DNA from 2 places in the Frankia sp. CcI156 genome. Region 2 is predicted to be linked to the other one. Evidence: predicted binding sites of a transcription regulator. Region 2 holds the regulator's gene; the other holds the start of a gene.
The links. Region 2 encodes LexA, which represses DNA repair genes until DNA is damaged. Its sites were predicted from a motif close to CGAACNNNNGTTCG; they were not measured.
Positions count from the first base shown of each region.

Region 1 (3,167 bases), on a different contig from region 2:
AAGTTCGTCAGATGGGCGTCCAGGCTGTCCCACTCGACGAGCAGCACGAAACTCGACGGTGACTCGACCCCGCGGGTCATCCGCGCGGAACGACAGCCCGGCGTGCCGACGAGCTCCGCACGCACCCCGTGATACGCGGCGACGAAATCGTCCTCGCTGCCCGGTTTGATGTCGAACCGGGCAACTTCGAGGACCGCCCCGGCGGGCCGCCCGCCGTCCCGCCTCTCACTCGCCATGGATGATCCTGAAACTCATACCGCCCAGTCTGGCAGCATCGGGAGATCTGCGGTCCGCCAACATGAACCATGACCACGCCAAACACACCCGGGCACCCACCCGGGCCGCTGGCGGGCCGCTGACGCTCTCCACCCGTGGGCCTCGTCCCGCTCCCGGGCCGAGAATTCAGTTCGCCATGTCGACGAACCGTGAGTAATGACCCTGGAAGGCGACGGTGACGGTGCCAGTCGGCCCGTTGCGGTGCTTGGCGATGATGAGGTCCGCCTCGCCGGCGCGCGCCGACTCCTTCTCGACCGTGTCCTCCCGGTACAGCAGGATCACCGCGTCGGCGTCCTGCTCCAGGCTTCCGGACTCGCGCAGGTCGGAGACCTGGGGACGCTTGTCGGCCCGCTGCTCGGAGGCGCGGTTGAGCTGGGAGATGGCGACCACCGGAACGTCGAGCTCCTTGGCGAGCAGCTTCAGCGACCGCGAGATCTCGCTGACCTCCTGCTGACGGTTCTCCACCTTCTTGGGCGACGACATCAGCTGCAGGTAGTCGAGGATCACCAGACGCAGCTCGTTACGCTGCTTCAACCGCCGGGCCTTCGCCCGGACCTCCATCATCGTCAGGTGCGGGCTGTCGTCGATGAACAGCGGGGCCTCCGCGACCTCGCCTATCCGGCGGGCCAGGCGACCCCAGTCGTCGTCGGTGAGCCGGCCCGTGCGGATGTTCTGCAGGGACACCCGCGCCTCGGCGGACAACAGCCGCATGGTGATCTCCATGCGGCTCATCTCCAGCGAAAAGATGACCGACGCCATCCCGTTCTTGATCGACGCCGCCCGGGCGAAGTCCAGGCCGAGGGTCGACTTGCCCACGGCCGGCCTGGCCGCGACGATCCACAGCTGGCCGCCGTGCAGGCCGTTGGTCAGCTCGTCGAGGTCGACGAAACCGGTGGGCACCCCGGTCAGCGAACCGTCGTGCCCCTGGATGGACTCGATCTCCTCCAACGCCGGGTTGAGCAGCTCCCCCAGCGGCAGGTAGTCCTCGTTCGTCCGGCGCTCGGTCACCTCGTACACGGCCGCCTGGGCGCGGTCGACGACGTCGCTGACGTCCGGAGCCGCGCCGTAGGCGAGCTGCACGATGCGGGTGCCGGCCTCCGCGAGGCGGCGCAGGACCGCCTTCTCCGCGACGATACGGGCGTAGTACCCGGCGTTGGCCGCAGTGGGCACGCTCGAGATGAGGGTGTGCATGTAGGCCGGACCGCCCACCCGTTCGAGCAGATCTCGGCGGCTGAGCTCGGCGGCGACGCTGATGACGTCCGCAGGCTCCCCCCGGCCGTAGAGATCGCCGATGACCTCGTACACGAGGCCGTGCGCGGGACGGTAAAAGTCACCCGTCCGCAGGACCTCGACGACGTCGGCGATGGCGTCTTTCGACAGCAGCATGCCGCCGAGCACACTCTGCTCAGCGGGCAGGTCGTGCGGGGGAGTCCGGTCGAACTCTGCACTCCCACCGGAACCACGCGAGATCTCGGTGACGCTCACGACGCACCCTCCCGGGACTCCCGTAGACCCGTATTCGAACGTATGTTCGTACAGATCGGAACCGCTGTCAACGACCGCTCCGCCCCCGACCGGCCGGGGCTTCCAGCAGGGACCGAACGGGCGGCGCCCGGTGAGCCTCTCGCCGGGCGCCGCCCGCGTCACCGAAGGAGGCCTGGCCCGATCAGGCTAGAAGTACCTTCCTCGGCCTGGAGGGTCCGACCTTACGGACCGGCGGGCACACCCACCAAAAAGTTATCCACAGGCCCTTGTGGAAAAGCTGTGGGCAACCGGCCGAAACCTGGGGAGGACATCGGGACGGAAATCGGAAACCTGTGGACACCCGAGACCACAACCTCGACGAAACCTAGCTGGCAGGCGCCTGCATCCCGAGTGCCCTGTGGATGAGAAAAAGTTTCGGATCTGGTCGTCGCCCCTTGCCCCACACACAACGAACTCCCCTGGCCGACCACCTGAGACGGTCGGCCAGGGGAGCCCGTACAGCGAGCGCGGCGGTACAGCGGGAGAAACGGCGGATGCCACCCCGTCAGACCCGCCTGACCTCGGGCCCATCCGGCCGCGATCAGGCCCGCCCTGCCCTGGTCAGACCTGATCAGGCCTGCGTGACCTGGAGCTTCACGGTCGCGGTCACCTCGGGATGCAGATGCACGGCGACGGTGTAGGCGCCCAGGGACTTGATCGGCGTGGTGAGCTCGACGCGGCGCCGGTCGAGCTCGGGGCCACCCGCGGCGGTCACCGCCTCCACCACATCGGCCGCCGTCACGGAACCGAACAGGCGGCCTTCCTTGCCCGCCCGGCTGGTCAGCTCGACCTTGAGGCCACCGAGCTGACCGGCGATCTCCTGAGCGTGCCCGAGATCGCGAACCGCGCGGGCCGACCGGGCCCGCTTGATCTGCTCGACCTGACGCTCCGCGCCCTTGGTCGCGAGGATCGCGTACCGGCGGGGCACGAGGTAGTTACGCCCGTACCCGTTCGCGACCTCCACGATGTCACCCGGACTGCCGAGACCGGGGACCTCCTGGGTCAGGATGAGCTTCATTGCCACCCCCTACCGGGCCGAGGCGGTGTAGGGCAGCAGCGCCATCTCGCGGCTGTTCTTCACCGCCGTCGCCACGTCGCGCTGGTGCTGGCTGCAGTTACCGCTCACCCGACGGGCCCGGATCTTACCCCGGTCGGAGATGTACTTGCGCAGCAGCGAAGTGTCCTTGAAGTCGATGTAGTCGACCTTGTCCTTGCAGAAAACGCAAACCTTCTTCTTGGGCTTGCGCACGGCCGCCTTGGCCATGGGTGTGCTCCTACCTCGTTGTGTCGTTCGCGAGGACGACGACCGGCCGCTCAAAACGGTGGCTCGTCGGAGTAGCCGCCGGCCGGTTGCGACCAGGGGTCAT
Region 1 is NZ_MOMD01000018.1:21,977-25,143, reverse strand. It holds gene CcI156_RS08940 (antibiotic biosynthesis monooxygenase) at 1-236, opposite strand, end outside; gene dnaB (replicative DNA helicase) at 403-1,761, opposite strand; gene rplI (50S ribosomal protein L9) at 2,372-2,818, opposite strand; gene rpsR (30S ribosomal protein S18) at 2,828-3,064, opposite strand; gene CcI156_RS08920 (single-stranded DNA-binding protein) at 3,115-3,167, opposite strand, start outside.
Region 1: the regulator LexA is predicted to act here: its motif matches at 1,797-1,810, upstream of dnaB (replicative DNA helicase).

Region 2 (4,196 bases):
CCAGGGGGAGTCGGGCGGCCCGAGCTGTCCCAGATCGTCGCGGCGAGGCGGTGGGCCCGTCTTTCGTGGTACTCGTGGTACACGTCGCAGAGGCTACGTCGGCGGGGCGGCAAAACGGTTCGCGATCGACGTGGTGACGTGGGACCCTGGTTGGCGACGGGATTCGCCGGGAAACGAGGGGGAGGCGCGCCACGAGTGCGGCAGGGTCTTCCGGTCCGGCGGATCCTCCTCGGGCCACCGGGTCGTGGGGCCCGGCCGGAGCAAGCGGCACGGAATGATCGCGGAATGGTGCGGTAGCGGGCCGCGTTGAGAACGGATGGTATGACACTTCCTGCTGACGCCTTCGATGCGTCCACTCTCGACAGATCCCTCATCAAGCTGACCGAAGCCGATTCGTCTTACCTGCCGAACTTCTTCGACGATTCTGGGGACGGTTTCGACCTGGAGGATCGCGCCGCGTTGCGGCGGGTTCCCGGTCTCGCCACCGAGCTCGACGACGTCACCGAGGTCGAGTACCGGCAGCTGCGGCTGGAGCGTGTCGTCCTCATCGGCGTATGGACGTCGGGTTCCCCGCGGTCGGCCGAGAGCTCCATGGCGGAGCTCGCGGCGCTCGCCACGACCGCCGGTTCGGTGGTGCTCGACGCGCTCGTGCAGCGTCGCGACCGGCCGGATGCCGCGACTTACGTCGGTTCGGGCAAGGCCCGCGAGCTCGCCGAGGTCGTCGCGGCGACCGGCGCGGACACGGTGGTCTGCGATGGCGAGCTCACCCCGGGTCAGCTGCGGCAGCTGGAGGAGGTCGTCAAAGTAAAGGTCATCGACCGGACGGCCCTCATCCTGGACATCTTCGCCCAGCACGCGACCTCTCGCGAGGGCAAGGCCCAGGTCGAGCTCGCGCAGTTGCAGTACATGCTGCCCCGGCTGCGTGGGTGGGGTGAGTCGATGTCGCGGGCCGCGGCCAGTGGCGGCGGCCGGGCGCCCATCGGTACCCGTGGTCCCGGTGAGACGAAGATCGAGACCGATCGTCGGCGGCTGCGGGCCAGGATGGCGCGGTTGCGCCGCGAGCTCGCCGCGATGACGACCGTGCGGGAGACCAAGCGTTCCGCCCGGCGGCGGGGTGAGGTCCCCAGCGTGGCGATCGCCGGTTACACCAACGCCGGTAAGTCGTCGCTGCTCAACCGGCTGACCGGCGCGGKTGTCCTGGTCGAGGACGCGCTGTTCGCCACCCTTGATCCGACCGTGCGGCGGGCGACCCTGCCGGACGGCCGGGCCTTCACCCTGACCGACACCGTCGGATTCGTCCGGCATCTGCCGCATCAGATCGTCGAGGCGTTCCGCTCGACGCTGGAAGAGGTCGCCGATGCCGATCTCATCCTGCACGTTGTGGACGGATCATCGCCGGAGCCGGCCGCGCAGATCTCCGCCGTGCGCGAGGTTCTCAACGACATCGACGCGGGCGGCGTTCCCGAGCTGATCGTCGTCAACAAGGTGGACGCCGTGGAGCCGACGGTCGTCGCGGGGTTGCGCCAGCTCGCCCCGGACGCCGTGTTCGTCTCGGCACGCACGGGCGAGGGGCTGGCCGCGCTGGTCGACGCGCTCTGTGCCCGGGTGCCGCATCCCGACGTGGAGATGCGCGTGCTCGTGCCCTACACCCGGGGCGACTTGGTCTCCCGGGTGCACGCGAACGGCGAGGTGCTCACGATGGAGCACACCGAGACCGGTACCCGGCTGTCCGCCCGGGTTTCCTCGGGACTCGCGGCGGAGCTGCACGCCTACCGGGCCTGAGCCCAGGAGCGATCAGACGCGAGGCAACCCGGCCGGCCGCCCGCCGGGCGGCCGGCCGATCCACATCAAACCCTGCGGAGCACAGCCACGATCCGGCCGAGGATGGTCGCATCCTCACCGGGGATGTCGGCGAAGGCCGAGTTCTCCGGATGTAGCCAGATCTTGCCGTCCCGAACCCGCAGACGCTTGACCGTCGCCTCCCCGTCGATCATTGCGGCGACGATCTCCCCGTTGTCCGCGACCGGCTGCTGGCGGACGACCACCCAGTCACCGTCGCAGATCGCCGCGTTGATCATCGAGTCGCCGACGACCCGGAGCAGGAACAGAGTGCCCTCGCCGACGATCTCCCTGGGTAGCGGGAAGACGTCCTCGACCGCCTGCTCGGCCAGGATCGGGCCACCGGCGGCGATCCGGCCCAGCACCGGCACGTAGGCCGCGTCCGACTTGCTTCCTTCGGTGGTGCCCGGCGCCGCCTCACCGACGATGGGAATCGTGCCCGCCACCGTCGTCGCGCCCGCGCCCACATCCGCGCGTTGCCGGGGGTGCTCGACGGTCAGCACCTCCATCGCTCTCGGGCGGTTCGGGTCCCGCCGCAGGTAGCCCTTCTCCTCGAGCACCTTGAGCTGGTGAGCCACACTACTGGTGCTGGTGAGGCCGACCGCCTCACCGATCTCCCGCACGCTGGGCGGATATCCGCGCCGCTCCACCGCGGCCCGGATGACCTCCAGCACCCTGCGCTGCCGGGGGGTCAGGCCCGCGTCCGTGGGGCCTTCGGGAAAGGCTCGCACGTTGCCGCGGGTTCCGCCCCGGCGCGTACCCCTGCCTTGGCTAGTCATCGCTTACCGCTCTCCTCGTCGCGTTTTTCTTCCGCCGTGCGGCCACCGGCCGGCCGGCGACCGCACGGCGGACCGTCCCGCTCCGGAAGCGGTCACCCACCGACTCGCCGCCGTCCGTGACCGGGGGAAACCGCCCGGTTCACACCCGACCGACTCGACGGTAACCGGCGGGTCGCAGAATCTCAAACGTCTGTTCGAGCGTGTCCCTGGCGGTTTCCGGTTCCCGATGCGACAATCGACCACGCGTTCGATCGAACGAAGGTTCGATCTTCGGTGTTCGGTGTCGTCGGAACGGGAGGGTGCCGTGGGATCCGCACACAGGGCGCGGGTCGTCGACCTGTCGATGGCCAGGGACCGGGTGGGTCATCGGCCGCCGGGTCGCCCGCCCGCACCCCCGCCGCTCCGGCTGACCCGGCGGGGTCGGGTGGTGGTGGTATCGATCGTCGTGGCGGTCGTCGTGGCGGTAGCAATCATGATCATGCCTGGGGTGTCGATTGCCGGGCCGGATACCGCGGAGGCGCCGCGGCACCATCTGGTCATGCCGGGGGAGACGCTGTGGGAGGTGGCAGTGGCGCTCGACGAGAGCGCCGACACCCGGGTCATGGTGGACCGGCTGATGCGGCTGAACCACCTGCGGTCACCACTGATCGCCCCGGGCCAGTCGTTACTCCTTCCCTGACGCCCGGCTTCCCGGGTCCACGAGTGTCTCGGCGCAGGGTTCTCGCGCACCGTCGTCTTTCGTCCACGTGCGGTGCCACGTGCGATGCGGACCACACGGACCATACGGGGGTGCTGTCCTCATCTCTGGGGCCGTGCGCTACCTTGGACACAACATCTGGTGCTTACCGGGGTGTAAGTCATCCACAGGTTGTTCCACAGGTCTTCCGCGGGGAGCTGGCGGTCCATCCACAAGGTGGTCTGTCCGGCGTGGATGCCGGGTCCTCAACGGTGTCCCTCATCCCCGGTCCGGGGCGGTCGGCTCCGGCGCGGGCGAAGGAGGCGTAGCGCGTGCGGTGCCCGTTCTGCCGGCATCCGGACAGTCGCGTCGTTGACAGTCGGGAGGCCGAGGAGGGTTCGGCGATCCGCCGCAGGCGGTCCTGCCTGTCCTGCGGTCGCCGGTTCACTACGATGGAGGAGGCGTCCCTTCAGGTTCGCAAGCGCAGTGGGGCGGCCGAGCCGTTCAGCCGGGCCAAGGTCATCGCCGGTGTCCGCAAGGCCTGCCAGGGCCGGCCGGTGCGGGATGATGATCTCGCGCTTCTGGCGCAGCGGGTAGAGGACGCCGTCCGCTCGTCGGGGTCGGCGGAGGTGCCCGCGGAGGCGATCGGCCGGGCGATCCTCGGTCCGCTCCGTGAGCTCGACGAGGTGGCTTATCTCCGCTTCGCCTCGGTGTACCTGGCCTTCGAGTCGTTGACTGACTTCGAGTCCGCGATCGCCGCGTTGCGCTCCGAGGCCGCCGGACCTCCCACCACGCGGGATGGACCAGCACGACCGGTCCCGCGTGGCGCCGTCGATGTCTCGCCGGTGATCGGCACCCAGCAGGTGCATAGCAGGTAGGGCCGGGACCGCTCGACCGAAAGC
Region 2 is NZ_MOMD01000023.1:24,592-28,787, forward strand. It holds gene hflX (GTPase HflX) at 322-1,782, shown strand; gene lexA (transcriptional repressor LexA) at 1,848-2,618, opposite strand; gene CcI156_RS10740 (LysM peptidoglycan-binding domain-containing protein) at 2,923-3,297, shown strand; gene nrdR (transcriptional regulator NrdR) at 3,627-4,172, shown strand.